DNA from 4 places in the Gallalistipes aquisgranensis genome. Region 1 is predicted to be linked to each of the others. Evidence: riboswitches for the same ligand, from Rfam matches in the RefSeq annotation. Region 1 holds a riboswitch; each other region holds the start of a gene.
The links. A riboswitch is a leader RNA that binds a small molecule or an ion and turns the genes downstream of it on or off. The one in region 1 is predicted to bind cobalamin.
Positions count from the first base shown of each region.

Region 2: it holds a riboswitch for cobalamin, as region 1 does, so the genes downstream of both, INF32_RS04335 (DUF5074 domain-containing protein) here and INF32_RS09800 (DUF5074 domain-containing protein) in region 1, are expected to answer to the same signal.
Region 3: it holds a riboswitch for cobalamin, as region 1 does, so the genes downstream of both, nrdD (anaerobic ribonucleoside-triphosphate reductase) here and INF32_RS09800 (DUF5074 domain-containing protein) in region 1, are expected to answer to the same signal.
Region 4: it holds a riboswitch for cobalamin, as region 1 does, so the genes downstream of both, INF32_RS04320 (YncE family protein) here and INF32_RS09800 (DUF5074 domain-containing protein) in region 1, are expected to answer to the same signal.

Region 1 covers NZ_JADCJY010000002.1:107,049-114,757, reverse strand. The annotation lists gene hisF (imidazole glycerol phosphate synthase subunit HisF) at 1-390, shown strand, start outside; gene hisIE (bifunctional phosphoribosyl-AMP cyclohydrolase/phosphoribosyl-ATP diphosphatase HisIE) at 411-1,052, shown strand; gene INF32_RS09815 (DNA alkylation repair protein) at 1,265-1,957, opposite strand; gene INF32_RS09810 (MATE family efflux transporter) at 2,126-3,487, shown strand; gene INF32_RS09805 (cytidylate kinase-like family protein) at 3,510-4,106, shown strand; cobalamin riboswitch at 4,153-4,352, shown strand; gene INF32_RS09800 (DUF5074 domain-containing protein) at 4,505-5,722, shown strand; gene gpmA (2,3-diphosphoglycerate-dependent phosphoglycerate mutase) at 5,948-6,697, opposite strand; gene INF32_RS09790 (2-hydroxyacid dehydrogenase) at 6,702-7,709, opposite strand.
Region 2 covers NZ_JADCJY010000001.1:1,125,069-1,132,777, forward strand. The annotation lists gene INF32_RS04330 (Ig-like domain-containing protein) at 1-783, opposite strand, end outside; gene INF32_RS04335 (DUF5074 domain-containing protein) at 863-2,245, opposite strand; cobalamin riboswitch at 2,354-2,586, opposite strand; gene INF32_RS04340 (aldo/keto reductase) at 2,635-4,044, opposite strand; gene INF32_RS04345 (4Fe-4S binding protein) at 4,058-5,563, opposite strand; tRNA gene INF32_RS04350 (tRNA-Glu) at 5,750-5,821, opposite strand; gene INF32_RS04355 (outer membrane beta-barrel protein) at 5,975-6,607, opposite strand; gene INF32_RS04360 (DUF4136 domain-containing protein) at 6,642-7,271, opposite strand; gene INF32_RS04365 (hypothetical protein) at 7,567-7,709, opposite strand, start outside.
Region 3 covers NZ_JADCJY010000001.1:2,057,111-2,064,819, reverse strand. The annotation lists gene INF32_RS08360 (MltF family protein) at 1-546, shown strand, start outside; gene INF32_RS08355 (HAD family hydrolase) at 698-1,390, opposite strand; gene INF32_RS08350 (YqaA family protein) at 1,401-1,850, opposite strand; cobalamin riboswitch at 1,980-2,171, shown strand; gene nrdD (anaerobic ribonucleoside-triphosphate reductase) at 2,344-4,446, shown strand; gene nrdG (anaerobic ribonucleoside-triphosphate reductase activating protein) at 4,517-4,987, shown strand; gene INF32_RS08335 (hypothetical protein) at 5,368-5,691, opposite strand; gene INF32_RS08330 (WecB/TagA/CpsF family glycosyltransferase) at 6,164-6,865, opposite strand; gene INF32_RS08325 (acyltransferase) at 7,019-7,435, opposite strand; partial or broken gene INF32_RS12130 (DapH/DapD/GlmU-related protein) at 7,405-7,602, opposite strand.
Region 4 covers NZ_JADCJY010000001.1:1,116,588-1,124,296, reverse strand. The annotation lists gene INF32_RS04330 (Ig-like domain-containing protein) at 1-188, shown strand, start outside; gene INF32_RS04325 (TonB-dependent receptor) at 332-2,395, opposite strand; gene INF32_RS04320 (YncE family protein) at 2,401-3,516, opposite strand; cobalamin riboswitch at 3,713-3,921, opposite strand; gene INF32_RS04315 (putative transporter) at 4,073-5,746, shown strand; gene INF32_RS04310 (low molecular weight protein-tyrosine-phosphatase) at 5,751-6,242, shown strand; gene INF32_RS04305 (nuclear transport factor 2 family protein) at 6,249-6,677, shown strand; gene INF32_RS04300 (hypothetical protein) at 6,790-7,032, opposite strand; gene feoB (ferrous iron transport protein B) at 7,039-7,709, opposite strand, start outside.

The sequences.
Region 1 (7,709 bases):
TTCGTGGTGGTGGCGATCGACGCCAAACGGATCGACGGCCGCTGGACGGTGACCACGCATGGCGGCAAGCGTCCCACCGGGAAGGAGCTTTTTTCCTGGGCCCGGGAGGCCCAGGAGCGCGGGGCCGGGGAGATACTCTTCACCTCGATGGATCACGACGGCACGAAGAACGGCTATCCCTGCGAGACATTCGCCCGTCTTTCCGGGATGCTGTCGGTGCCTGTGGTGGCTTCGGGAGGTGCCGGTTGCGTACGGGACATCGCCGAGGTGCTTACCGAAGGCCGGGCCGATGCGGCACTGGCCGCCAGCATTTTCCATTACGGAGAGATACCTATTCCGCGGCTGAAAAGGGAGCTGCATGCGATGGGGATTCCCGTCAGACTGATATGATACAATCAAACCGAACGAACATGATAAGATTCGAAGAACTGAATGCCGCCAAGTGCGGCGACGGACTGATTCCGGTCATCATCCAGGACGATGCCACGCTGGCCGTGCTGATGTTGGGCTATATGAACCGGGAGGCACTCGAAAAGACGCAGGCCGAGGGCCGCGTGACTTTTTACAGCCGGACGAAGGGCCGGCTCTGGACGAAGGGCGAGACCAGCGGAAACTATCTCGACGTGGTTTCCGTTGCGGCGGACTGCGATGCCGACACGTTGCTGATCCGGGTCGTACCCCACGGACCTACCTGTCACACGGGTACTGTGAGCTGTTTCGCCGACCGGGAGACGAGGGCCCGTGTCGAGGCAGGGGAGCGGGTTCCCTGTACCGAAGGCTTCATCCGGCAGTTGGAGCGGGTGATCCGCCAGCGCCACCGGGACATGCCGGAGGGCTCCTACACCACGAAACTTTTCCAGCGCGGGGTGAACAAGATCGCGCAGAAGGTGGGCGAGGAGGCCGTGGAGACGGTGATCGAAGCGGTGGCCCGGAACAAGGCCGACATGATCTACGAAGCCTCGGACCTGGTCTATCACCTGCTGGTGCTGCTCGAAGCCACCGGGTGTTCCATCGCCGACCTGGAGAAGGAGCTGGAGCGCCGGCACAAATAGAGGGCCGCAGCCTGTCGCCTTTCCGGGAAACTGTCCCGTACGGATTATATTCCTCCCCTGCCGCATCGTCTGTGGCGGGGGAGTGCCTTTTTGATGCGGGCGGCTGGAACCTTTGTGCGGCCGTTTCTTCCGGCCGGGCCTGTGGAGCGGGGATTGCCGGGATGGTCGGCGGGGAAGCGTTCCGCCCCCCGGCGTTTTTCCCGGTGCGCGGTTTAGGGTTTGATGCGGGCGATGATCTTCGGATCGGAGAGTTCCCGGAGCGCGTCGCGCCCGATCCAGCGGGCCGTGGCATCGGACGAGAGGGAGAGGCGACGGCTCAGTTCCAGTGCCGGTCCGTGGAGCCTCCGGTTGCGTTTTCCGGTCTGGCGGAGTGCCCAGTTCACCGCTTTTTTTACAAAATTGCGCGGATCGGTCGAGAAGGTCTCGATCAGGCCGAACAGGGGGAGGAATTTTTCGTCCGGCGCTTTTTTGTCGCCGACGGCGAGGGTGGCGATGAGGGAGAAGGCCGTGCGGCGGACGAACTCCTCCGGCCGGGGTGCGTACTCGGCGATCTTGCCGAACGCATGGGGTGTGTGGCGGAACAGATTCGTGCAGCACTGGTCGCAGATGTCCCACGAGTCGAAACCGGCACTCCATGAGTCGATCAACTCCGGTGTCGTGAGGGACGGGTCGGCCACCATCGGGGCGAGCAGGCGGCATTCGTGCCACGGTTCGTTCCACAGGGCCAGTGCCAGGGGGTGGTCGGGGCGGTATTCGCGGGCGATGGAGCGCAGCACGGGAATCGGAATACCGAGCGCGTGTTCGGTGGAAATGGCGTAGCGTTTCATCTTTCGGGCTGCGGCCGGATCGGCCAGAGCCAGGAGTCTGCCGACGATCTGCCGGGCGGAGGTTTCGGATGCCGTCATGTCATTTTTTGTTTTCCGGAGGGGATGTGGCTTTCCGTCGTTAGGGGATCGGGCACTCCGGTGTATGGAAGGCAAAAATAGCGATTCCGGAAAAATTATGGAAGGCCGTTTTTCGGATTCCCGCCTATTTTTGCGAACTTTGCGGCGAGAATATAAGAGAAAAGATCTATGCCGAATGAAAACAGCCCGTTAGTATTGGGTACGGAGAAAATTTCGAAACTGTTGCTGCATTACGCCATCCCCGCCATCATTGCGATGACCTCCGCATCGCTCTATAACATTATCGACAGCATTTTCATCGGTCACGGTGTCGGTCCGCTGGGAATCGCGGGGCTGGCCATCGCCCTGCCCTTGATGAACCTCGCTTCGGCCTTCGGCTCGATGGTGGGTATCGGAGCCTCGTCGCTGATGTCCATCAAATTGGGACAGAACGATATGAAAAGTGCCCATTCCATTCTGGGCAACGTGGTGCTGCTCAACACGATCGTCGGTCTCTCCTTTACGGCCGTGACCCTCACGTTCCTCGACCCGATCCTCTACTTTTTCGGGGCCAGCGAAGTGACCATCCCCTATGCCCGCGATTTCATGCGGATCATCCTGGCCGGAAACGTCGTAACGCACATCTACCTCGGACTGAACGACATGCTCCGCGCTTCGGGCTATCCGACCAAGGCGATGTTCGTCATGCTGACCGCCGTGGTCTGCAACTGCATCTTCAATCCCCTGCTGATCTTCGGCTTCGGGTGGGGTATCCAGGGATCGGCCACGGCCACCGTGATCGCCCAGACCGTGGCCATGAGCATCGAACTGCACCATTTCTCCTGCCGGAAGAGTTTCATCCATTTCCAGCGCAGCATTTTCCGGCTGAAAGCGAAGATCGTTCGGGGTATTCTGTCGATCGGCCTGGCGCCGTTCCTGCTCAACGTGTGCGCCAGCATCGTGGTGATCTTCATCAACAATGCGCTGAAGAACAACGGCGGCGACCTCTATATCGGGGCCTACGGCATCGTCAACCGCGTGGTGCTCCTGTTCGTGATGGTCGTGGCCGGTCTGAACCTGGGCATGCAGCCGATCGTTGGGTACAACTACGGGGCCCGCAAGTACGACCGTGTGAAGCGGACCCTGCGGCAAGGTATTCTGGTGGCTACCTGTGTGACGACGGCCGGATTTCTGTTGAGCCATATCTTCCCCGTGCAGATTTCGATGCTCTTCACCACCAACGAGGAGCTGCTGGCCGTGGCCGAACAGGGGTTGAAGGTGGTGACGATCGTCTTTCCGCTGGTCGGGTTCCAGATCGTGACCTCCAGTTTCTTCCAGTCGATCGGCAAGGCGCAGAAGGCCATTTTCCTGTCGCTGACCCGTCAGATGCTTTTCCTGATTCCGCTGCTGGCGATCCTGCCCTCGCATCTGGGCAGCCTCGGGGTTTGGGTGAGCATGCCGATCGCCGATACGATGGCCGTGATTCTGGCCGCGGTTTTGCTGACCCGCCAGATGAAGAAGTTCCGCGAGGAGGAGGCCCTGCAATTATAGAATACCCTCTAAAACAGAAGTTATGGATCAGAAATTCGTCATTACCGTGGGTCGCCAGTTCGGAAGCGGCGGCCGCGTGATCGGCCGGCGTCTGGCCGAAATGCTGGGGATCACCTATTACGACAAGGAACTGATGAAGGAGGCCGCCCGCGAGAGCGGACTTTGCAGCGAATTTTTCGACCGGGCGGACGAACGGGCCCCGACGACCTTCATGCATGCGCTTTCTATGGGTTTCGGATACGACGGCATTCTCTCCAACGAGAACATCTTCCGTTTCCAGTCGGAGACGATCCGCCGGGTGGCCGAACGCGAGTCGTGCGTGATCGTCGGCCGGTGTGCGGATTATATCCTGCGCGACCACCCGCTCTGTTTCAGCGTGTTCGTGCACGCTCCGACGGAGGTGCGCGTGGCCACGGTCATGCAGCGGAACGGGCTGCCGGAGCGCCAGGCCGCCGAACTGATTGCCAAGACAGACAAGAGCCGGGCCGCCTATTATGATTTTTACACGGACAAGAAGTGGGGCGATGCGGCTTCCTACCACTTCTCGATCGACTCGTCCCTGCTGGGCATGGAGGAGACGGCCGGGTTCATCCGGATGCTGGTGGAAAAGAAGCTCTGATCCGAAAAAAACGGCCCGGTTTTTTGCAAATTGAAATAAAAACTCCATTTTTGCACTCCGTATCGGTTCCCGTAACAAGGGGATTAAAAGGGAACGCCGTGAAAGTCGGCGACAGTTCCCGCTGCTGTGAGTCTCGCCCGGAGGTCGTCTCCGGGATGTGCTTTCAGGAATACAGCCACTGGTTTTTGCCGGGAAGGCCCTGGAAGCGAGACGAGTCAGAAGACCTGCCGGTATCGAGGATTTTACATTCCTACGGAGAATGGGATGGAATCGGCCGCTTCTGCCGCCGCATTTGTCTGAACGATTCGTCGTGTATTGTGAAATCCGGTTTGATAAGGACGTAAACCAAATTTCGATACGCGATGAAGAAACTGGACTTTTTTAGCAGATTTTGTTTGATGGCTGCCGTTCTTGTGTCGGTGGCAGGATGTGAAAAGCACGGGACCGAATGGCCGGAGGAAGAGCCGGAAAAACCCGTGAAAGAGGGGGTGTATGTCCTGATGGAGGGAAATGCCAATGCCTCCCAGAACGGGGAGATGTATTTCATCGCACCGAACTCCACGGCGTTCCCCACCTTTGCGACCGATGGGGATATTTACGAGAAATCGAATCCGGGACACAAAGCGGGGAGCTATCTTGAAGATATGTATATCTATGATGGCAGGATGTATCTGGTCTCCCAGAAAGGAACCGATAACGGCGGGGACGGCCAGATCGTGATTCTGAATGCGGAGACGCTGAAAATCGAAGACGTTATCGAAACGGTCAATCTGGGTGCGCTGGACAATCATCCTCAGCATATCGCGGTGGTGAACGATAAGATATACATCCAGTATGCCGTCTCCGATATGGAAACACATTCGGGAATCCGGGTGTTCGATCTGAAAACCAAAAAGATGGCTTCTTCCGATATTGAGGGAACCTACGGGGAATTCTCCAAATCGGGGGCGGCCAAGGCCCGCATGCTCGTCAGCCGTGGCTATGTGTATGCCTCGTGCGGGGAGAGCCTCGTGATTATTGACCCGGCGACGGATCGGGTCGTCAAACGGATCACTTTCGAAGGCCGCCAGGTGAAGGATGTGGTCAAAGGCCGGGATGCGAACCTGTATCTGGCTGTTTCCGGTACTTTCGAGGTGTCAGGTTCGGGGTGGACCGCCACTTATACCTACACTTCCAAATCCAAAATCGTCAAGATGGATCATTCCGGAAATATACTGTCCGAGAAGGAGATAGATGTGTACTTCCCGGTTATGACCTATACACCCAATGTTTCCATGTGCGCCAGTCTTACAGAGGATGCTCTCTATTTCTCGGGGGGATACGACGATGATTATTATGCAACGGACAGTTTCTGCCGTTATGATTATACGACGGGCACCCTGACGAAAACGAGTATTTCGGAGACGACGGAAAATGTCAACGGGCTGATGGGTTATATGGCTGTCGATCCGTGGACGAATCGTCTGATCGTGCCCATTCAGGGCAATGTACTCGCCTCCTACGATGCTTCTACCTGCGAATTGGCCGAGTACGACAAAGCCAATAAGACCCCCGTACCGTTCTGTGCGGGAGTTTACAGTACGAAGCAGTTCGAGGCGACCTGGCTGGCCAGATAGCCGCCTTGTCCGCTGTTCGGTCGGGTAGGTATGATCCGTGTCCGGAAACCGTTTTTCCCTGTCCGGGTGTCGTTTCGGCAGGAGCCGGCTGAGAGAGGGATGTAGTTATTTGCCATAATAACCCGCCTTGTCTCCTGAGGGAATGTCCCCGGCGGGGAGAAAGACCGGTTGCCCGGAACGGAAAAAGGCGCTCCATCGGAGCGCCTTTTCTTATGGCAGCAGGGGCTATTTGCTACCCTTGGCCTGGTTGGCCACGGCTTCCATCAGTTTGCGTATCTCTTCCGGGTCGCCCAGAAAATAGTCCTTGACCGGTCGCAGGTCGTCGTCGAATTCGAAGACGTAAGGGACCGCCGTAGGCAGATTCAGACTCACGATGTCGTGGTCGGATATCTGTTTCAGATGCTTGATAATGCCCCGCAGGCTGTTGCCGTGGGCGACCACCAGCAATTGGTCGGCCGTTCGCAGCGAGGGGAGGATCGTCTCCTTCCAGTAGGGAAGACACCGTTTGATCGTCTCCTTGAGCGATTCCGTCAGGGGAAGTTCTCCGGGCGGGACGTTCCGGTACCGGATGTCGAACCGGGGATTGCGCGGATCGTCCCCGCCGAGGGCCGGAGCTGGAATGTCGTAGCTGCGGCGCCACAGGAGCACTTGTTCATCGCCGTATTCGGCTGCGGTTTCGGCCTTGTTCAGTCCTTGCAGGGCTCCGTAGTGCTTTTCGTTGAGCCTCCAGTCCTTTTCGACCGGAATCCAGTCGAGGTTCATCCGGTCGAGCACGTTGTCGAGGGTCTTCACGGCGCGCTTGAGATAGGAGGTGAAAGCCCTGTCGAAGACGAGGCCCGCCTCCTGCATCAGGTCGCCTGCCCGGAGCGCCTCTTTCACGCCCTGTTCGGTCAGGTCCACGTCGGTCCATCCCGTAAAGCGGTTCTCGAGGTTCCACTGGCTCTGTCCGTGTCTGAGTAGTACGATCTTTTTCATCTTTCTATGGTTTTTCGTTGCGTTTCACTTCGTTTTCCAGCGGTTTCCCGGCGGCGAAATCCGCCACGTTCCGGAGGGTCGTCCGCGCGATGTTGTGCAGCGCTTCGGCCGTGAAGAAACCCTGGTGGGAGGTCACGATCACGTTGTTGAACGAGAGAAGCCGCGCCAGTACGTCGTCGTCGATGATCTTGTCCGACTGGTCTTCGTAGAAGTATTCGGCCTCTTCCTCGTAGACGTCGAGCCCGGCCGCCCCGATCTTCTTCTCCTTCAGCCCTTCGATCAGGGCCGGGGTGTGGATCAGCCGGCCCCGACCGGTATTGATGAGAATCACGCCGTCCTTCATCCGGGCGATCGACCGCTCGTTAATCATGTAACGGGTCGATTCCGTCAGCGGACAATGGAGCGAGATGATGTCCGAGCGGCGGTAGAGATCGTCGAGGGAGGTGTACAGCACGTGGTTGTTGAGGGCGTATTCCGCATCGGGATAGGGGTCGTAGGCGATGACGTTCATGCCGAAACCCTGCAGAATGCGGATCAGCACCCGGGCGATCCGGCCCGTGCCGACGATTCCCGCCGTGCGGCCGTACAGGTCGAACCCGAGCAGCCCGTGCAGCGAGAAGTTGCCGTCCCGCGTGCGCCAGTAGGCCCGGTGTATCTTGCGGTTCAGCGACAGCATCAGGGCCACGGCGTGCTCCGCTACGGCATGGGGCGAGTAAGCGGGTACACGGACCACGGTCAGGCCGTTTTCTGCGGCTGCCTGCAGGTCTACGTTGTTGAACCCGGCGCATCGCAGGGCCAGCAGCCGGACACCCTGGTCGGCCAGCGCCCGGATCGCTCCGGCATCGGCCGTGTCGTTCACGAAGATGCAGGCCGCCTCGTCGCCGCGGGCCAGGATGGCGCTGTCCGCGTTGAGGTGGCTTTTGTGGTAGTGGATGTCGAATTCGTATTCCTGGTTGACGGCGTCGAACGATTCGCGGTCGTAGGGCTTGGTTCCGAAAAAGGCGATTTTCAT
Region 2 (7,709 bases), on a different contig from region 1:
ATCGGCCCTCAGCCGCTCCAGTTTCGGATTTTTCGTAACATCCAATTCGGTCAGTGCGTTCCCCCCGCACTCCAGCGTCCGCAAGTCCGGACAGTTGGTGACATCCAGTTCGGAAATACCGCTGTTGTAATTGCAGTTCAGTACCTCCAGCCTGGTATTCTTCGAAACGTCGAGCGAAGAGATGCCATTGTTGTAGCAGACCAGTTCGCGCAAATCGGGACAATTGGTGACATCCAGCGTCTTCAGGGAGTTGTATTCGCAGTACAACGTTTCGAGACCGGTGAAGAACTCGATCCCTTTCAGGGAGCTGAACCCTTTCATGGCAACGTTGAGATCGACGATCTTTTTCGCCTCCGAAGCCTGCAGCTTGCCATCCTCGTTCATGTCGTAGCTGAGCAGGATGAAGGTTTCGAACTTGCTGTCCTCGAAAACCACGATGGCATCGGGGTCTTCGCCCGGATTCACCACCTGCAGGGTACACTGGGCCGAAACGGAGGCATCGTTCTGCAATTTGGCCGTGATGACGGTCGTCCCGACGGAAAGAGCGGTTACCAGACCGCTTGCATTCACCGTGGCGATCGACGGGTCTCCGCTCTCCCACAGAATAGCTGCCGACAGGGCCACCTCCTGCGGAGTGACCGTCGCCGTCAACTGCTTGGTCTGCCCAACCGTAGCGACCACCTCGTCATCCATGGCGATAGTGACGTTCAGTTCCAGATCCTCTTTCTGGCAGCCGGAGAACAATACGACCGAACAAGCCAGTGCTGTAAAGATTTTTTTCATGGAATGATACATTTGATTATTAGTATTCACTTTTTCTTGCCGGGTTTGATAAACGCCTTCCTGTCGGGAGCGGGCGTCTCTACCGCAGATCGATCACCGAACCGGCGCTGTAACCGTTTCCATTACACAATTTCGCCGAAGTTCCGGTGCTCAAATCGAAACGATAGAAAGCATACGAATAAGAGCCGAATCCGCCAAAAACGGTTTTGCGGTCATAACTCAAATCGAGCGTACCGGCAGAACCGAGAGACTGACCGGTACTGATCATCGTCAACCTTTCCGCATTCAAATCGAACAGATAGACATTGGTTTTGGCTCCATACATAAATGAGTCCTTACCATAGAACAGCAACGCATTTTCACCGGGCAGATGACGCAGCCCCGAGCCGTCGGTGTACCCCATCGTATAAGCATTCAGCAGCGCACCCGACAACGGATACTCTTTTTCCACGGCAAAAGTCGTCCCGTTCAGACGAACGATCTTGCCGGAAGAACCGGCCACGGCACTCATGCCGCTGAACTCGGCTCCTACCGCCACATAGATCTCGCCCTCGTTTCCGACAGTGAGACCCACCACATGACGGTTCTCCCCGAAAGCAGCAGAAACAGGTGTCACCGCATCGGTCTCCGGATCGACGGTGTACAAGCCTTCTGAGGTTGCACCCAACACCTTATCGCCCAGGCGACACATCAACTCGGGAATGTTTTTGGGAACGACCACATGCCGGACCACTTTCCTTTCCGTCAGGTCCACGACCTGAAAGCCTCCGATGGTTGCACTCTGGGCACAGATGATATAGGCTTTCCGGTCGTCCACCTTAAAGGTTCTGTAAATAGTTCCGCAGGAGGGAAACGTCTCTTTGTCTCCGCTGTTTCCCTTCTCAATCACTTTTTTGGCCTTCAAAGTCTGGGGATCGGCAATGACCAGAGGGTTATCTCCTCCCACCGTAACGTACAGATCATTTCCATACAATGCGGCCCCCTGATTGGCCGAAACACCACTGATCCGTTTGTCGCTTTCGAACGTAGAATAATCCTCGTTCAAGACGGTAATTCCTCCTTCGCCTCCGATCGCCAGCAGTTTTCCCCTGTAAGGACCGTTCACATTGATCGTAAAGGAAGTGTCGGCCGTCGTAGCGTACCGGCTGTTGGTCAGCGACACGGTCAGTGTGTAAGCACCGGACCACTTCGTATCGGAAAACCGACAGGAATTGCCGCTGGCCGAGGTTATTTCCTCGCCGTCCAGCGTCCATTTGTAAGAATCGGCATCTTCAGCGCTGAGGGTGATCGTCACCGGATCGCTGTCCACATCGAGATTGATTCCATTCGCAAGGCTCTGCCCATCGGAAAAAGCGATGCCCGTGATTTTCGGGACGAGCGTCCCCTCTTCATTCCCGCCCTCGTCCTTGCCGCAGGATACGAACACGGCCAAGGCCAACGCACAACAGAAAAAATTCTTCATTTTGCTGTAAACTTTTAATTAATAAAAATTAAAAAACAATCAGATTTTACAGCAAGCCGAAGACAGGCATGGAAGTATGTTTTTCACAGCCACCCGTAAACCGCAGGTCTGTAAAATCCGATGCAGGCAGGTCTTCTGACTCGTTCCTGTTTTAAAGCCTTCCCGGCAACAGCAATACCAGTGGCGTAATTTTAAAACTTTTTGACCCTGCCGCAGGGATTTCCCGAACGGCAAGGCAGGAACATACAGCAGCGGAAACTGTTGCCGATTCGCACGGCATTCCCTTTTAATCGAGCCGTCTCCGAAGAGACGGTTATCGAACCATTGCTGGCGCAAAGGTAACATTTTGCGCCGAAATTATATACAACAAAACAAAAAAAGGCAGGTATTTAAAATACCCGCCCCTGTTTGAGGTCTTCCACGAACCGGTCGATGCGCTGCATCTGCCGGGGAATGTCGATTCCCTGCGGACAGTGCGGATTGCATTGCCCGCAACCGATACAGTGGTCGGCCTGCCGCAGACGGGGCACCGAACGGTCGTACCCCACTAGGAATATCCGGCGGGCCCGCCGGTAGTTGGCATCCTGCGACGAGGAAGGCATATTCCCCTCGTTGATACACTTGTTGAAGTGAAGTAGGATTCCCGGAATGTCCAGCCCGTAGGGACAGGGCATACAGTATTTGCAGTCGTTGCAAGGAATAGTCGGATAACGCAGCAGAGCCTGAGCCGTCTCTTCGAGAAAAGCCTTGTCGTCGTCGGTCAGCTCCTCGAGCGGCGAATAGGTGCGCAGATTGTCCTGCAAATGTTCCATATAGGTCATACCGCTCAGCACCGTCAGCACTCCCGGAAACGAACCGGCGAACCGGAAAGCCCACGAAGCGACGCTCGCCTCGGGCCGGCGCTGACGAAGTTTGGCCGCGATATGGTCGTGCACGTTCGAAAGCCGTCCGCCCAGAAGCGGCTCCATGATGACGGCCGGAATACCCCGTTTCGCCAACTCCCCGTAAAGATATTCGGCATCCGTATTGCGTGCGTTGACCTCCTTGGCATGTTTCCAGTCCACGTAGTTGAGCTGGATCTGCACGAAGTCCCATTTATACCGGTCGTGCTGCGACAGCAGGTAATCGAACACGCGGATATCCCCGTGATAGGAGAAACCGAGGTTGCGGATACGCCCGGCCTCACGTTCCGCCAGCAGAAAATCGAGCATTCCGTTCTCCTCGTAACGGGATCGGAACGCCCCCATTCCGTCGCCTCCCATACCGATTCCGTGAAGCAGATAATAGTCCAGATAGTTCACCTGAAGCTCTTTCATGGAGTTGCGGTACATGGCCATCGACGCTTCCCGGCTCCAGGTGCTCGGAGCGAAATTCGACAGTTTAGTGGCGATGAAATATTTTTCACGCGGATAACGGCTCAGAGCGATACCCGTAGCCCTTTCGGATCGTCCCTTGCAATAGGCCGGCGACGTGTCGAAATAGTTCACCCCGTGTCCGATGGCATAGTCCACCAACCGGTTGATCGTCTCCTGGTCGAGTTCGTCCGCACCGTCCTCTCCGCCGAGCGTCGGCCAGCGCATGCAGCCGTACCCTAAAAGCGACACCCGTTCCCCGGTTTTCGGATTGGTCCGGTAAGTCATCCGGTCGGTCGGGACCTCGCCCTGTACCGGCTGGCCACCCAATACGGGCGTGTTTTTCCCTCCGCAGCCGGCCAGCACCGCCGCCGAGGTGACCGCGGCTCCTGCTCCGATCCGGCGGAGAAATTCACGGCGATCTATCTTTTTGCCTTTCGTTTCCATAGTGATTTCAAATTTAGATCGTTCGGTGTTGTTCGTGCCCCTCCACATAGATGGCACTGAAGGGCCGGGCCGGGCAAAGGTTCTCGCAGGCACCGCAACCGATGCAGCGTTCGACGTTCACGGCCGGTATTTTCGGGGAGTTCTCCGCTTCGGGATCGGATGCGACCATCGTAATGGCTCCCGTGGGACAATGGCGGGCACAATTTCCGCACTCCACACCGTCCGTCAGCGGCACGCAATTCCGACTTATCCAGACGGCATGCCCGATCTGAACGGACGATTTCTCAGCCAGGTCGGTGAGGCGGATCGCATCCGTCGGACACACCTCCGCACATTTCCCGCACTCCGGACGGCAATAACCGCGTTCGTAGGACATTTCGGGCTGCATCAGGGTCTCCAGTCCGGCCGACGGTCTCAATACACCGGTAGGGCACACCGCAACGCAGAGCTGACAGCCCGTACAATGGGTTCGCATGTGGCGGAGCCCCTGGGCACCCGGCGGAACGATCGGGGTGGCACGGTTCGGAATCTGTTTGTCCAGGATAACGGCCAGGCCGCCATCCACTTTTTTCTCCTGAGCCCGGAGAGCTGCAGTACCGGCCAACAATCCCAAACCCGTAAGGAATCCCCTGCGGGCGGCATCCGTCTCCGACGTCTTCTCTCCGACTGCGGCGACTGGCTGCGGTTGCCGCTTCTTGAAACGGAAATCGTAACGGATAGCCCCGTGAGTACAGGTCTCAATGCAGTCCAGGCAGGTCACGCAGCGGCTGTAATCAATCCTATGGGCTTTGCCGTCGATACAGGAAGCCTTGCACGCACGGGAACACAAACCACAGGCATTACACCTCTGCGGGTCAATCTCCGGACGGAACAAGGAATAACGGGAAAGCAGTCCCAACACCGTACCTACCGGACAAATCGTATTGCAATAGGTCCGTCCCCCCCTCCAGGCCAAAAGGACCACCACGATGAACGTGACGGCCGCGATCAGAAAGGTGGGCAGGCTCTTTAGCCATACATCCGTCGTGTAAAAGGCGTAACTACCTGCTCGTTCGGCGAGATAGGCCAGCAGATTGTTGCCCCATCCGTACAGCGGGGCGAACAGGTTCTGCACGATACGCCCGTAAGCGCTGTACGGCGCGAGCAGGGCCACGAACGACCCGACACCCGCCGCCACGGCACACACGAAAAGTGCCAGCACCCCGTAACGCAGCCAGGATTTGGCCGGAGAGTAGGAAAAACGGTATTTCTTCCGTTTCCGGCGTCCGCTGATCCATGAAACGACATCCTGGAAAACACCCAGCGGACAGATCACCGAACAATACACACGGCCGAACAGCAGGGTCAGCACCGCCAGCAGGGCGACGACCCCGACATTGAGCGCCAGCACGGCCGGCAGAAACTGTATTTTCGCCAGCCACCCGAACCATGCATGAAACGTTCCCGTGAAGTCGAGAAACAGCAATGTGACGAACACGAAACAGACGAGAGCAAGGGTTATTCTTATTTTCCGCAACATAGATAGAAATTAGTGTGAACGTCCATATCCTTACATCGTTGCAAATATACCTAAAACTAGGTAAAAATTTGTACACGAATCACAGCTCATCTTACCAATATTACCGTTTTTCAGCGATTTTTTCCGTCCGGAAGGAGAGACCCGGCAAAACGAAGACACCCGATCATCCGATCGGGTGTCTTTCCGTACTCGATAGGGGAATCGAACCCCTATTTGCAGAATGAGAATCTGCCGTCCTAACCGTTAGACGAATCGAGCGATTAATTCGGTCGCAAAGATAGATAAAAAATATAAACCTGAAAAAAAATCGGCAAAAAAATACCCAACAAAATAGCAAGTCGCTGAATTACAAAAAAGTAGGGAGAAGCGAGTCCCCCTACCCTTTTGCAGATTCCAGCCCGGACAGTAACATCAGAACGAAACACCGATCCGGAAACCGAAGTTGTTCAGATCATCGATCGAATAGATCCAGAGGTTGTCATGATTGGATGCATAACTGTAATAGACTGCCACGTGGAACCCGAACCGGTTGGCCGGCGAGGGGAATATATTGACGCCGAGTTCCGGCGACAGATAGAATCCCCAGGTGTTCTCGTACGTCTTCAGAACGTAATAATAGGTGGAAATCCGGGTAAAATTGGGACCTATCTTCAAGCCCGCATAAGGCTGAAAAACGCTGTGCTTAAAGAAATTGTAGCGTCCGGAAACACCGAACGGCAGCTGGAACAGCGAATGTTGCTGGTCGGTGTTGACCGAAGAGTTGCGTCCCAGGTCCAGCGTCTGGCGGTCGATGTACTTGTTATTGGTGTGATAGGAAATGAATCCCCCGACCGTAATCGCAGGTGTGACGAAGGCGCCCCCTTCGAAGTTCATTCCCCAACCGGAGGATTTGTCGGCAAAACTCTTACCCAGCGGTACATTGTACTGCCAGTCGACGTTGAAGTAGCCGTCGGGAATGAGTTGGGCCTTCCCGGGCATAAAGGCGAGCACGAACAGTGCGGAGAGCAATGCCGTCTTAACGATCAGATATCTCATTGTTTTCATAATCATCGGATTTTTAGCTAAAGTAAACAATCGGTTATTTCTTCAGGTAGGGAGATTGCACAAACGCCTGATCGACAGCCTGCAAAGTCCGGTCCAGATTATAGCGGCCCGAGGAGCTGAGCAGTCCGCCGAGGAAAGCGTTCCACACCACAGGCAGCTTGTGACCGGCCCCCTGCTCCGCTTTCAGATCGACGGCTTCAGCCAGCATCGAACCGGAAGTGTAACCGTAATAGACGGCATAGGGATAATACCAGCCATACCAGTTACCCCAGTAACCCGGAGCCCAGTAATAGGGGTAATAATACCACCAGTAGGGAGAGTCGTACCCGACGTAATAGGTCACTTGTTTGACATAGCTAAGCTGGATACCCAGATCGGCCTGGTCTTTTTCCGTGACGCGCGTATAGCCGCGTCCGTCCATGCCGGCAACGAAGGCGTCGATGATCTCCTGAGCATCCTCGCCTTTCCAGTATTCGGCTTTGTTGCCGCTGCCGATCAGCAGGATGCTGTCGGGCAGCACATAGTTGGTAAAGGATGCGAAGTCCGCCTTGGCATCGTAGCTGGTGTAGACGAGGAAATCATTGTCCAGGTCATCCATGTCCGGGTCTTTCTGACACGAGGTGATTGCAAACGCTGCAATGAACAGGTAAATGAATCTTTTCATGTTCTTAACGATTAAAAGGTTTGGTAATTATATCCGCCCGGAGATGTCGCAAAATCCGGGCCGGGAAAGATTCCGGAGACTATCGGATCATTTTGCCAACCAATGTCTTACATATTCCGTTACGGACATTTTCTAACAAATCCGGACAACGAGCCGCCCGCAGGGGCCCGGAAGGACGATTTCCGGAAAAACGTCCCCCCGCAAAATTTGCCTTTTTCCCGTCTTTTCGAAACACCGTAAAGACGGGGCCACGATAATATCTATCGTGGCCCCGTCCGATTTTCCTTACCCGGTATCAGTGCTCCCAATAGAGATCGTTCACCCTGCGCTGCATGTCTTCGGCCGAATCGGCCACATCCTGCCGGATACGCTCCTTCGTACCTTCGGTATGTTCCATCACGCGCTGCGTGTAATTGTTCCTCGTCCCACGGTCGTCCG
Region 3 (7,709 bases), on a different contig from region 1:
CCGGGCGGTATTTCGGCGTGGGACGACCTGATCCGCAGCGTGGCGCAGGAGGAGGGGTACGACTGGCGCCTGCTCTCGGCCATCGCCTACAACGAATCGCGGTTCAATGCCTATATCGTATCCCGGCGAGGCGCGCGGGGACTGATGCAGATCATGCCGGTCGTGGCGCGCCAGTTCGGTGTGCACGAGAGCGAAATCATGAAACCGGAGATCAACGTGCGGCTGGCCGCGCGTTTGCTGGGCAAGATCGAGCGGACGCTGAAACTGCCGGAGCGGATGCCTTTCGAGGACCGCATGAGCCTGATCCTGGCCTGTTACAACGGAGGAATCGGCCACGTGATGGATGCCCGGGGACTGGCCGCCAAATACGGAGGCGATCCGAATTCATGGGCCGACGTGTCGTTTTTCCTGCGGTGCAAGGCCGATCCCGCCTATCTGGAGGACGAGGTGGTGCGGCACGGCCGGTTCACGGGGAGCGGCGAGACGCTCGCTTTCGTGGACCGGGTGATGGGCAAGTACCGGAGCTATTGCCGGGTGGTGAACTGACCGCCGGAACCGGAGATATGGAGAAGGAGGGGAGCGGCGAAACGCTCCCCTCCTTCCGTATTTTCCCGTTTCGGGATGCAGGGTGCCGCAGGCGGATTGCCGGAAGAAGGGAATGACCGGCGGAACGGGCCGTTTTGCGGTCCGGCACCTGTCAGAAAAGACCGGCGAGCTCTTCGAAACGGCTCAGTTGCCGCAGATGCGGATGTTCGATCGGTTCCGCCTTTTCGTGTTCCCAGGTCACTTCGAAAGGAATGTATACGGCATAGCCGCCCAGCGCGAGTACGGGCCGGATGTCCGACCGGAGGGAGTTGCCGACCATGACGAACCGGTCCGGAGACACGCCCAGCCTTGCCATCAGGCGGGCATACTCCTTCTCCCCCTTGTCGGACATCACCTCCGTGTGTTCGAAGCAGTCTGCCAGACCCGAACGTTCCAGTTTGCTCTCCTGGTCGAGCAGGTCGCCTTTGGTGGCGACGACGAGCCGGTAGCGGTTTCTCTCCTTCAGCTTCTCCAGCGTTTCCCGTACGCCCTCCAGCGGAAGGATCGGGATGCGGAGCAGCGACTTGCCCCATTCGACGATCTGTGCGGTCTCCCGGGCCGTCAGACGCTCGCCCGCGATCTGCACCGCCGTTTCGAGCATGGAGATCGTGAAGGCTTTGGCTCCGTAGCCCAGCAGCTCCATGTTGGCGGTTTCCGTTCGGTAGAGGGCGGCCGAGATGCGTTCGGGTGCATCGTATTTCGCCAACAGACCGATATACCGGTTCTCCGTATCCCGGAAATGCGGTTCGTTGCTCCAGAGCGTATCGTCGGCGTCGAATGCGATGACTTCTGCGTGGTTTATCATATCGTTCGGGTTATTGATCGGGCCATATCCAGTAGTAGAGGGCGGCCCAGGCCACGAATCGGGCTCCTTTTCCGATCAGCATGAAGAGGGCCGTCCTTTTGAAATCCGTCTTGTAGAATCCCAGCGCCACGGCCATTACGTCGCCCACCAGCGGCAGCCACGTCATCAGGGCCAGCCAGCTGCCCCAGCGGTCCACACGGGATTTCTGCCGTTCCAGCGTCTCTTGTTTGACCTTCAGCCACCGTTCGATCCACTCCCAGCGGCCGAGCCATCCGAGCCAGTAGGAGGTGAGCCCTCCCAGCCAGTTGCCCGCAGTGGCCACGGGAATGGCGATGAAGGGATTGCCCCCGGCGGCCAGCAGACCCACCAGCATCACGTCGGACGAAAAAGGGATAACCGTCGCGGCCAGAAAGGCCCCGACGAACAGCCCCGTATATCCCAGATTCATCAGCCACTCCATGCTTGCCGGTCGTTCGGTGTGCGTTCGGTCGCGCCCCCAAAAATAAGCATTTCTTCCGGAATGGGCGGATTGTTGATAAAAAGATGATAGTTTTCTCCGTGCGGCAGGAACAATGGTTCCGAATATGTCTACTTTTACACTGTTTCCGGTGGCGGGGTTACGGCCCCGTCCCGCAAGAGGGAACACCGTGCGAATCGGTGACAGTACCCGCTGCTGTAATTCTCGACGAGCCCGGGGCAGGATGCCACTGCAATGTTTTTGTGGGAAGGCGCCCCGGGGGAGGAGATGAGTCAGAAGACCTGCCGGAAATGCCAGCGATAGATCCTGCTTTCGGGAGTTAGGGCGACAGGAGAGACCGGAACGGCGGCGCGTGCCGCGTGTCTGGGTTCCGGGTGTTTCCGATCCTTTTCCCGCTGGGGATTTTCGCAGGGACGCCGCGGCGGAGTCGTCCGCCGGGAGAACGCATGTGGAACCTTTAAAACGAATGAAAACGATGAACGGATCGGAATTTACGATCGTGAAGCGGGACGGGACGCGGGAGCCCTTCTCGATGGACAAGATCACGGCGGCGATCGCCAAGGCTTTCCGCTCGGTGGGCAAGGAACCCTCCGAGGCGGTGCTCGAAAAACTGACTTCCAGTCTCTACATCTGTGCGGGGACCACCGTGGAGGAGATACAGAACCAGGTGGAGCTGGCCCTGATGAGCCACGGGTATTACGGGGTGGCCAAGTCCTTTATCATCTACCGCCAGCAGCACCTCGAAGACCGGGAGGTGCGCGACAAGCTGGCTTTCCTGATCGACTACTGCGAGGCCGAGAATCCGGCCACGGGCAGCAAGTACGACGCCAACGCCAACGTCGAGAACAAGAACATCGCCACGCTGATCGGCGAACTGCCCAAGTCGAACTTCATCCGCCTGAACCGCCGGCTGCTCTGCGACCGGATCAAGCAGATGTACGGCAAGGCGACGGCCGACCGTTACCTTGAACTGCTCGACGGTCATTTCATCTACAAGAACGACGAGACGAGCATGGCCAACTACTGTGCCAGCATCACCATGTACCCGTGGCTGATCGGCGGCACGGCCTCGATCGGGGGCAACTCCACGAAACCGACCAATCTCAAGTCGTTCTGCGGCGGTTTCGTCAATATGGTCTTCATCGTGAGCAGCATGCTCAGCGGGGCCTGCGCCACGCCGGAGTTCCTGATGTACCTCGACTATTTTATCCGGCAGGAGTACGGCGACGACTACATAGCCGATACTGACCGCGTGGTCGATCTTTCGCTCCGGCAGAGGACGCTGGACAAGGTGATTACCGACTGTTTCGAACAGATCGTCTATTCGATCAACCAGCCTACGGGGGCCCGGAATTTCCAGGCCGTTTTCTGGAACATAGCCTATTACGACCGGTTCTATTTCGAGAGTCTTTTCGGCAACTTCTTCTTCCCGGACGGTTCGCGTCCCCGGTGGGAGACGCTCGACTGGCTGCAGCGCCGGTTCATGCGCTGGTTCAACGCCGAACGGACGAAAACGGTGCTGACCTTCCCCGTGGAGACCATGGCCCTGCTCTCGGAGAACGGGGATGTGAAGGACCGGGAATACGGCGATTTTACGGCGCAGATGTATGCGGAGGGCCACTCCTTCTTCACCTATATGAGCGACAACGCCGATTCGCTCAGCAGCTGCTGCCGCCTGCGCAACGAGATACAGGACAACGGGTTCAGTTACACGCTCGGTGCCGGAGGCGTCTCTACGGGGTCGAAAAGCGTGCTGACGATCAACCTGAACCGCTGTATCCAGTACGCCGTGCGGCAGGGAACGGACTACACCGTTTTCCTCTCGGAGGTGGTCGATCTGGTACACAAATTCCAGTTGGCCTACAACGAGAATCTGAAGGTGCTTCAGGGCAAGGGGATGCTTCCGCTGTTCGATGCCGGGTATATCAATATGGCCCGCCAGTATCTGACCGTCGGGGTGAACGGACTGGTCGAGGCAGCCGAATTTCTCGGGATTCCCATCAACGACAACGAACGCTACCGTTCCTTCGTGCAGGATGTGCTGGGGATTGTGGAGCGCTATAACAAGCAGTACCGCACGAAAGAGGTGCTCTTCAACTGCGAGATGATCCCGGCCGAGAACGTGGGGGTGAAGCATGCCAAGTGGGACCGGGAGGACGGTTATGCGGTGCCGCGCGACTGCTACAACAGCTATTTCTACGTGGTGGAGGACTCCTCGCTCAACGTGCTCGACCGTTTCCGGCTGCACGGCCGCCATTATGTGGAGCACCTGACCGGAGGATCGGCCCTGCACATGAACCTGGACGAGCATCTGAGCGCTCCGCAGTACCGCCAGCTGTTGCGGGTGGCCGCCCGCGAAGGGACGAACTATTTTACCTTCAACATTCCCAATACGGTCTGCAACGACTGTGGACATATCGACAAACGCTATCTGCAGGAGTGCCCCGTGTGTCACAGCCGCAATACGGACTATCTGACGCGCGTGATCGGTTATCTGAAGCGGGTGAGCAATTTCTCCCGGGCGCGCCAGAAGGAGGCGGCCCGCCGTCATTACGCGCACGGTTCGGAACAGGTGTGAAAACCGGCAGGAAAAGGGGCGGTCCGGACATGGGCCGTTCGCTTTTCCGGAACGGCAAACAGAAAAAGAGATGCTTAAATTCGTAAGTTACGATATCGTCTTTCAGGAGATACCGGACGAAGTGACGCTCGCGGTCAATATCTCGGGTTGTCCGAACGGTTGTCCGGGCTGTCACAGTCCTTATCTGTGGCGGGACGAAGGACGGCTCCTGGTTCCGGAGGAGGTGGAGGCACTGCTGGAACAGTACGGCGGATCGGTTACCTGCCTCTGTTTCATGGGGGGCGACGGCGCTCCGGGGGAGGTGGCCGCGCTGGCCCGGTGGCTCCGGGAGGCTTATCCCGGGTTACGTACGGCGTGGTATTCGGGCCGGAACCGGCTGCCGGAGGAAGTCGATGCCGGGTTGTTCGATTATCTGAAACTGGGACCCTATGTGGAACGGTGCGGGGGGCTCCGCAGCCGGACGACCAACCAGCGGCTCTATCGCATACGGGCGGAGCGGGGCGGTGTGCGCATGGAGGACATCACGGCCCGTTTCTGGTGACGGATTCCGTCCGGTTTGCCTTTTGGGGGGCGACAGAGCGGTCTTCGGACCGTTCTTTTTTATGAAGACAGGGAAACGGTGTTCTGCGGAGGGAGAAAAGGGAAGGGAAAAAAGCACGGGCCCGAACTTGTTCAACTGTAGGATTCGCCAAGGTTCCTTCCACCAACAAGACGAGCCCGTGCAGCACGTGGTGTGTCTGACACAAACTTGTCTGTCTATTCCTGTGGATAGTGAAAAATATTGGCGATATTTACAGTCGGGAATAAACAGCGCGAAGCCATTTATCGTATTATTCCGTTTTTTTAACCCATCGGCAGCGATTTTTTGTTATTCAAAAATAACTATAAATTTCAATATTGCAAGGGAAGTTCGGCAGAAATTTATTCGCCGGAAGTCCAATGTCCGTAAGGCGTGCAGGGATTTCCTCCTCCCGAGAGACACAGCTGCCGGTGAAAGGCGAATCCGTGGCGGAAGCAGAAGTCGCATACCTCTTCGTAGTCGGCTTCCCGTACGCAGCGGTAGCCGGAGGGCAGGGGAAGATCGTGGAGGAAACGGCACCGGTCGAACATGATCGCCTTCATATGGGGCCATCCGTTCTTCCTGCCCTCGAAAAGCCCGTATAAACGTTCGCCGTCTCCTCCGGGTGAGTCTTCCGGCAGGAACAGGTAAATTTTTCCCGGGATCAACTCTTCATGCTCTTTCATGGCCGTTCGTTTTGAAAGTGAGGACAGATCGTTCCGGGATTCGGGCTTGCGAGGAAAGCCGCCTGCGTGTGCAGGCACCGGGAACACGGCACGCAAGGCCCCGGTTTTTCTTTGCCGGCCGGAAAACGCTCGGTTGTCCGTGCCGGGAGAAGGGATAAGTTGGTCATTGTTTTATGTTTTAGAGTGAAACAATACTTAAATATCCGAACTTATCCATAAAAAAACGAAGGATGAGCGAAAAATTTTTACGGTTGCGGGAAAAAACGTCGGAGGAGGCAGGGATAGAGATCGGTTTCCTGCATGTCGGTCACTGTGAGGAAGGACGGTCTTCAGATGCGAATGTGAAAGAAGGACGATCCCCCCGTTGCAACGGGGGGATCGTCCTTCGCTGTGTGTGGCCGGTCCGGTTCGGACGTGTCGCCGGGATTGATTCTTCCGGGGAGGACGGGGACTCTGTCTCCGGCCTGTTTTTTTAATATTTGTTCGTCAGGACATTCCACCAGAAAGGCATGGCTTTGAACAGCCGCTTCATTCTGGCAAAACTGGTCAAGGAGCGGTAAAGCCCTTCCAGCCTGTGTTCCCTCCACCATCGGGGCGCACGCTTCACTCTGCCCGTGTACACATCGAAACTGCCGCCGAGCCCCTGGTAGATGGCCTTGTGCGATTCGGCCATCTCTTCCATCAGCAGCTCCTGTTTGGGCGATCCCATCGCCACGAAAACCGCATCCGGTTTTTTCGTTTTTATCTCCTCGATCAGGGTCCCTTTTTCATCGTCGGTCTGGATGTACCCGTTGCGGTAGCCTGCGATATTGATTCCGGGAAAATCCTCCTTCAGTCTCCTTATCGTCTCTTCGATCACCTCCTGTTTGCCCCCGACTAAATAGAAAGACTTTCCTTCGCCGGATAACCTGCGGATGATCTTCAGCCACAATTCACAGCCGGGTATCCGGACCGCATCCGTATATCCCTTCTTGTGCAACGCGGCGACCGCCCCGATGCCGTCGCAGTAGCCTATGTTCCGGTTGATGATGCGGCGGGTCCGGTCGGTCGCGTGGAGTATCTTTTCCGCATTGATGGCCACCAGGATACCCTTGTGTCCGTCCACGTACGAGAGTAGCTGCCTGTCGGATGAAAAGGGGAAAACCTCCACTCCGTTCAATGAAATTTTGTCCATGTCTGCATTTCGTTTTTCGTTCCTGTGCGGAGCAGCCTGCCGGTTCCGGATGATCGGTGTGCCGGGATAAATGGTGGGCCGGAATCGGCCGGATTTCTTTAGCGGAAACGCCGTGACTTCCGGACGGTCTCCGGAGAGCCGCAGCCGCAAGAATCACACGATTTGCCCGAACTTCGTCGTCCGTATGCCCTCCTTGATGATTTTCGCCGGATTGCCTGCCACGATGCAACCGGAAGGGACGTCTTTCGTCACGATGGCTCCGCTGCCTACCACGACATTGTCGCCGATACGGACACCGCACATGATGATGGCGTTGGCCCCGATGAAGCACCGTTTCCCGATGCGGGTATCTCTGTGAATCCCCCTGCAAAAATCGTGGGTGAAAATAATCGCACCCGATGCCGTGTAGCTTTCCTCTCCGATATGAATCCCTTTCGGATTCGTTTTGTCCTGGCGGGTGCCGAAGGAAATCCGGGCGGATGTTGCGATGTCCATTCCCAGCAATCCGGTAAAATAGGCATGCCTGAGCCGGATCGCGATCAGGCGGATGGATTCTCTGAGTTTGCGCATTGTGTCCTGTATTTGATGATTCTTGCCGGGTTGCCTGCCACCACCGCATAGTCGGGGACCTCTTTCGTGACGACGCTGCCCGCACCTATGACGGCTCCCTTCCCGATTTTTGAAACTTTCCCGAGGATTATCGCATTGCTGCCGATCCAGACGTCGTCTCCGATGATCAGTTTGCTTTTGGGGCAATCCCCCTGGGAGCCGATCGTCCTGTCTCTGTTTTCGAACTTATGTCCGCCCCCCAGGATTTTCACGTCGGGGGCGACCATAACGTAGT
Region 4 (7,709 bases), on a different contig from region 1:
TCGATTTTTCGGGTATTTCGGGACTGAGCAAAATATCCTGTCAGGAGAACAACCTTTCCACGCTTTATGTCTGGGAGGGCTTCGACGAAGATGCCACCTATTTTTTTGCCGATCACACCACGGGCTTTTCCGGCACGCTGAAATGTTACGTGAAGGACGATACCGCTGTGTGGGTCGTGAAGAAATAAGTGTCCCTGCGATTCCAGAAGGGAGGGAGCCGAATCGTTCGGCTCCCTCTTCTCTTTGTGACAGGCCTTTATCTCGGCGGGTTGGCAGACAGGGTAGACCTTTTGCGGCGGTGTACGGGCCGACAGGTCGGAACACCGGTTTCCTATCTCTTTTTCCCCCAGTTGGGGCGGATACCGATGAAGAAACCGTAGTTCTGCTGGGGCATGGGGCGGGAGAGTACCGATTCGTACTCTTCGTTGAAAAGGTTGTAAATGCAGAACTTCAGGGAGAGGTCCGCTATTTTGAAACGAAGTCCTTTTTCGAGATACACGTCGCTCATGTAATAGGAACCGAGCCGGTAAACCGATCCGGGATCGTTGCTCGAGGTGGTGAACCGTTCGCTGTAATAGTTGTATTTGTAGGTCAGCGAATAGCCTTTCCAACTCAGCCGTCCGGTCACGGTAGAGGAGTACTCGGGGACATAGACGAGTTGTTTTCCCACAGCCTGGTCGTTTTCTCCCATCGGGGTCCCGTGGTTGACGGAACGGGTGCGGGCCCAGCTCGCATCCATGTAGAGCGCCCACTGGCGGCCCAGTTCGACATTCATCTTGCCTCGCAGCTCTACACCGTAGCTGTGCACCTTGCGGACGTTGATCGGCGACCAGTAGCCCTTGAACGTGGGCAGCCACAGAATCCAGTCGTTTATGTGCGAATTGTAGACCGTCCCTTCGCCCTGGAGTTGGAATCCTTTTTCTCGGATGCCGAACTCGATGCCGCCTTCGTACGTATATCCCTTTTCCGTGCGGAGCGTGTCGTTGCCTCCCGGCTGGAAGTAGAGGTCGTTCATGGTGGGGTAACGGTAATTACGGGCCACCGATCCTTTCAATATCACATTGTACCGCGGCCATAGCACAATGTCCAGGAAGCCGGCCGGAATCAAGGGCGTCATGCGGTCGCCGTAGCTCTCCTCGCGCAGGTCGATTCCGAAACCGATACGCGGATGGGGGCGGTATTTGGCGCTGACGAGCATCGAGGCTTCGAGCCGCATCGTATCGTAGTTTTTCTTCTCCAGCGCATAGATGTATTTGTCCCGGCTGTCCACGGCATGGTAGTTGGCTGAAAGCGCAGCCGTCAGAGCGATCTTTTCCGACGGATAGTAACCGGCTGAAAAGTTCAGAAACCCCGTGTGGACCACGCTTTGCGAATGAACCTGTTCTACGGCCACCGTTCCGCCCTCTTCGTTGACCGATCCGTGACTGTGGTACACCATATTGGAGTAGGTGTATCCCGCCTTGGCCCCCAACCGGAGTTTTTCTCCCAGACGCTCCCATCCTACGACCGCGCGCAGCGTAGCCTCGTCCTGTTTGTTGCTCGAGCGGTCCTCCTCCTGATAGTTCACGTTGAGGGCGGGGATGCCCCGGTTGGAGTCCATGAACCAGACTGCGGCACTCAGTTTGTTGCGCGGGTCGAGGGTGTAATACAATTCCTGCATGATGTGCAGGTCGCGGAACGAACAGTTTTTATTGTGCTCTACGGGGTGGGTTTTCAGGTCGTCGTTCAGTTTGTTGTAATTCGTGTATTCGAAATCATTGTCGGAGAGGGCATAGGATACCCTGGTCGAACTTTGCAGCTTCCTGTTTCCGTAGCTGAGCCGCAGGAATTCGTCGTAGGTGTCGAAACTGCTGATCCCTTGAATGAAGTTCAGCCCGAACCCTTCTTCGCCTGCCGGACGGGTTCCCAGCACGATGGCTCCGCCCAATCCGCCTCCGGCCACGTCGACCGATCCGGCTCCGTGCAACAGGCTGGCGTCGTCGATGAAATAGGAGGGGATCAGGGAAAAGTCTACCATGCCAAGCATCGGAGAGTTGATCTTCATGCCGTTCCACAGAACCTGCGTATGCGAGGGTGAGGTCCCCCGGAACGAGGCGGTAGCCATGGCTCCCCGACCGTAACTCTTGATGAAGATCGGTGTATTCTGGGCCAGTACCTCCGCCAGGCTGTGGACTACATTCTGCCGCAGGGCGACGGTATCGAGAACCGTTTTGGTGGCTCCGATTTCCGACAGCTTCTGTTTCGTGGAGACGGATACTTCTTCGATCCGGATGGTCCGCACCGGGCGGTCCGCCTCCTTCTTTTCCTGTTTCTGTCCGTAGGCGCCGTGTAGCGCGCCCAAGAGAAGCACTGCTGTCACTCCTCCCCGAAAAATATCGTGTTCCGATAGTCTCATGGCCCTTAATAGTTAAAACAGAATGCTCCCGGAATGACCCCGACCTGGAATTTGTCGAGGAGTTCTCCCCTGGCCGAGTAACGGTAGATCACTCCCGGCTGTACGTAATCTATGGCGTCGGCCACGTAAACTTCCGACGTGTGCGGATCTACGGTGAGCCCGTACCAGTGGTTCGTACTGGTGTTCGTCAGGAACGGTTCGTCGGGCAGATCGTCCGCTCCGACGCTCATTTTCCAGATGTGGTCGCGGGATTCCGTCTTTCCGTTTACGGTTTCCTGCCGGCTTCGGATAAAGAAAATGGAGTCACGGGCTTCGTTCATGCAGATTTCCGATCCGCGGTCTCCCATTTCGAACTTGAACACCTTTTCCACCCGGCGGGTCTCCGCATCCACCCGATACAGTCCCGGGGCCTCTTGCCCGTAAGGACTGCCGGCATATCCTCCGTCGGTGATCGTCCAGAGCTTGTCGTGTTTGTCGATGACCAGCGAGGTCGGTTGTTTGCCGACTTCGATGTAATCGACCGCCGTGTCGGTTTCCGTGTCGATAATCAGGATTTTGTTGTCGTACGACCAGCAGTTGGTGAATACAAAGTTTTTGTACTGTACCATCTGTTCGGTAGAGGGTGTCGTCTTGCCCGGAATGTCGGTCCTGATCCGTTTGACGATCTCCATCGTCTTCGGGTTGAATACCGTGATGGCGAAGGCGTAAAGATCGGTCACATAAGCTTTCTCGTCGTTCACGAAATGGATGTAGCGGGGCGAGATGAGGCCCTTGAGCATATTGACGATCTTGAACGTCTTGAGGTCTATGACGAAAATCACGCTCGAATTGTTCACCACCACGTACCCCAGTCCGTCCCGGACGACCATCGACTGGGCCACGTCGCCGAGTTTGATCCCGTTCGCACGGATGAAGACGTTGTTCTCCACTTGCTTTTTACCTATGTCGTAGTAGGAGAGGGTGGCCGTCCCGTACATGAAATTGCCTTCATTGGTGATGAACAGACCCGGGGAGTCGTCTGCGGACAGTCGTTCGACGGGGCGTTCCCCGTAGTCCATACATGCGGCCAGTACCGAGGTGAAAACGGCCAGTGCCAGCAATTTTGTCAATCTGTTTTTCATCGGTATGCGATTGTTGATTCTCCGTGGTGTTTGAAATGCGGCATTTCCGCCGGGAAAGAGAGCCGGCGGGTCCGGGGAAGATGTGCGGTTTCCCTGGCAGAACAGCTTGCGGCAGGTTCCGGGGACATGACGGGCAAAGCCCTTGCAAAATGATTGGTACGAATCAGGTTCATCTTTGTCTTATCGCTGAGACACAATCTGAATATGTTGCAGGGCAGGTCTTCTGACTTATCCCTTCCGCGACGCCTTCCCGACCTTGGGGCCAGTGGCAAAGATTGTCCGGAATTGCCCCGTGCGGGGCGGAGATTCACAGCAGCAGGAACTGTCGCCGATTCTCACGGCATTCCCTTTTAACCGGCCGCAGGGCAATGCCCCCGTCGCCGGACCTTGCGCCGGCAAAGATAGTCAAAATCGGACAAATTGTACCGTCCGTCCGCTCAATTTTACTTCGTGGCGGGACCGTATGTTTTTTAGTTCTTTCGTTTTGTGTATCTTTGCAGGCGTTTTGCCCGGAATTTGAGAGGAAGGGCGTTGCTAAACTAAAACTGTCTGCGTGATGGAATGGCTTAATTCTTTGATTTTCGGGGAGGGAATCGCCCATTCGGTGCTGATTCTGTCCGCCGTGATCGCCGTGGGGGTATTTCTGGGAAAGGTGAAGGTGGCCGGCATTTCGCTGGGTGTCACCTGGATTCTCTTCGTAGGAATCATTTTCAGCCATTTCGGGATGCGGATGGACCCCCATACGCTCCATTTCATCCGTGAATTCGGTTTGATACTGTTCGTCTATTCGATCGGGTTGCAGGTGGGGCCCGGCTTTTTCTCTTCGTTCAAAAAAGGAGGTATCCGGCTCAATATGCTCGCTTCGGCGATCGTCCTGTTGGGCGTGGCTACCGCATACGCGCTTCACCTGGCTACCGGTATCGGAATCACCACGATGGTCGGTATCCTCTCCGGTGCCGTCACCAATACGCCCGGTCTCGGTGCCGCCCAGCAGACTTTCACCGACATGACGGGCGGCAGCGACGAGACCATCGCTCTGGGGTATGCCGTAGCCTATCCGTTGGGTGTGGTGGGAATTATCCTCGCGATCATTTTTATCCGCTGGCTGTTCCGCATCCGCTTCGAGGAGGAGAACAAGGCGTTGGCCGAAAACGACGAACGTGCGGCCAAAGAGGCGGAACTCGCTTCCGTGCTGATCGTCAATCCGCTGATCGACGGACAGAAGGTCGTGGACGTGAAACATTCCATCAACCGGCCGTTCGTCGTTTCCCGGGTGTTGAGGCGCGACGGACGGATCGAGATCGTGAATGCCGAAACGGTGCTCCGTGAAGGGGACAAGGTGCTGGTCGTGGCTTCGGCTGAGCATATGCGGCCCATTATAAATCTGGTCGGTAAACGGATCGAAATGAGCCATAAGGATTGGGAAGAACTCGATTCCCAGTTCATTTCCAGGCGGATCATCATTACCAAGCCCGAACTCAACGGCAAGCGGATCGGAGACCTGAAACTGCGCAAAGGGTTCGGCGTGACAGTGACCCGTGTCAACCGGGCCGGAGTCGATCTGATCGCCCGTCATGATCTGCAGCTCCAGATGGGCGACCGGCTGACGGTCGTGGGCAGCGAAATGGCGATCAAGGATATTACCCGCCTGTTGGGCAATTCGATGCTGCGGCTGCGCGAACCCAATCTGATACCTATTTTCATCGGAATCTGCCTGGGGGTGTTGCTGGGCAGTATCCCGTTCGTGTTCCCCGGTGTGCCGCAGCCGATCAAACTGGGGCTGGCCGGAGGGCCTTTGGTGGTTTCGATTCTTATCAGCCGCTTCGGGCCCCATTACAAGCTGGTTACCTATACGACGATGAGTGCCAATCTGATGCTGCGTGAAATCGGCATATCGCTCTTCTTGGCCTGCGTGGGGCTCGGTGCCGGAGACGGATTTGTCCGGACGATCGTGTATGAGGGAGGGTATCACTGGATCGGATACGGTTTTGTCATCACCGTAGTCCCGATTCTGCTTGTGGCCGTATTCGCCCGTAAGGTGTATAAGACCAATTATTATACGTTGATGGGGCTGATTGCCGGCAGTATGACCGACCCTCCCGCGCTGGCCTATTCGAACGCCTTGGCGGGGAACGACATGCCGGCCGTGAGTTATGCCACGGTCTATCCGCTTACGATGTTCCTGCGGGTGCTGACGGCCCAGCTGCTCATCATTTTCTCCGTCGGATAGCCTTATGGAAAAAATAAAGATATTGTTTGTTTGCCTTGGCAATATCTGCCGTTCTCCGGCTGCCGAGGAGATCATGCGTCAGCTGGTGAAGCGGGAGGGATTGTCTTCACGGATCGAAGTCGACTCGGCGGGAACCTATGGCGGGCATGCGGGCGATCTGCCCGATCCACGCATGAGACGGGCCGCACGGGCTCGCGGCTATGAATTGGCGAGTCGTTCGAGGCGGATCACGGAAGACGATTTTCGGGAATTCGACCTGATCGTGGTGATGGATGATTCGAATTACGAGCGGGCTTATCGGTTGGCCCCCTCTCCGGAAGAAGCGGATAAGATTCGGCGGATGACAGCTTTCTGCCGGTGTCATCAGGCCACTTATGTCCCCGATCCCTATTACGAAGGTGCCCGCGGTTTCGAACTCGTACTGGATTTATTGGAAGACGCCTGCTCGGGTTTGCTGGAAGATCTGAAAAACGGGATGCTGCGGTTGAAGCGTTAAAAAGTTATGGATGCGGAAAGAAGGGAGCGTATCGTCTGCCGGTGGTTCGATATGTGGGTGAAGGGAACCGATACGGGAATCGCGGAGATTTTTTCTCCGGATGTCCATTATATCGAGAGTTGGGGGCCGGAGTACCGGGGCGCCGGCGAAGTCAAACGGTGGTTTGACGAGTGGAACACGCGGGGACGCGTTGTTGCCTGGAATATCGGGCGATATATGCATGGAGAGGACCGCACGGTTGTGGAATGGTTCTTCGAAAGCCGGATGAACGACGGAGGCGGCGATATGTTCGACGGCGTTTCGCTTGTCGGGTGGACGCCCGAAGGTAAAATCGGGTTTTTGAAAGAGTTCGGTTGCAATGTCGACCGCTATGACCCTTACGGAGACGGTGACGAAAAGCCCCGATTCCGTTCCGGAAAAATACTATGGTTTTAAAGCGGGCCGTTTCCCGGACGGGATGTTGGCCTTTTTTGCAAGAGGACATTCTGTCCGAATTCGGGGCCGGGCGCGATGGTGACTGCAGGCTTTCCCAGAATGACAAAGACTGTCAATGACATCCGCAGCCGCAGGAACATCCTCCTGCGCGATTGTCTTTCCGCCGTTTTCTTTCTCCTTTTTCTTCCAGGCATTTTTCCTGTTTGCGGCGGAACAGATCACGAGTTTCGCAACCGGCACATCCTGCGCAAGGATCGAAATCCCCCTTTTTCCGCAGAAAGAGTTTGGCTATCCGTCGAATGATTTCCAGGATGACCAGCCCGATGATGATGTATACGATGATGTCCTGTACCATATCTTTTCAGATAAACAGACTACCGATCTGATAAACCAGGAATGCCACGAGCCAGGCGATAAGCGTGTTGTAGAGGATCGAGAACAGAGCCCATTTCCAACTGCCCGTTTCGTTGGCAATAGCCACCAGTGCGGCGATGCACGGGAAATAGAGCAGGACGAATACCAGAAATGCCAGGGCCGAAAGAGGCGTGAGATCGGGAACCCCTGTCTGAGGATTGGGTGCGGTCAGTTTTTCTGACAAGGCTCCGGTGTCTTCCGGGTCGCTTTCCGCATAGAGGACGCCGAGTGTGCTGACTACCAGTTCTTTGGCAGCAGCTCCCGACAACAGGGCGATACTTACTTTCCAGTTGAAGCCCAGCGGTTCCACGACCGGTTCGCAGAACTGCCCGATACGGCCGAGATAGGAGTTTTTCTGTTGCTCCAGCGTTTCGAGCGTCTGGAGGTCGGTCGACGTCACTCCCTCCGCGATGGCTTCGCTTTGTACGTCCCTGGGCAGTATCTCCTCTTTCGGCCTCGGAAAGTAGCTCAGGAACCAAATGAAGATCGAAGCGACGAGAATGATGCCGCCCATTTTGCGCAGATATTGGGCGGCCTTGTCCCACATGTGCTGGAGGGTGGCTTTGCCCGAAGGGAGCCGGTAGGGCGGTAGCTCCATGACGAACGGCGTCTCGTCCT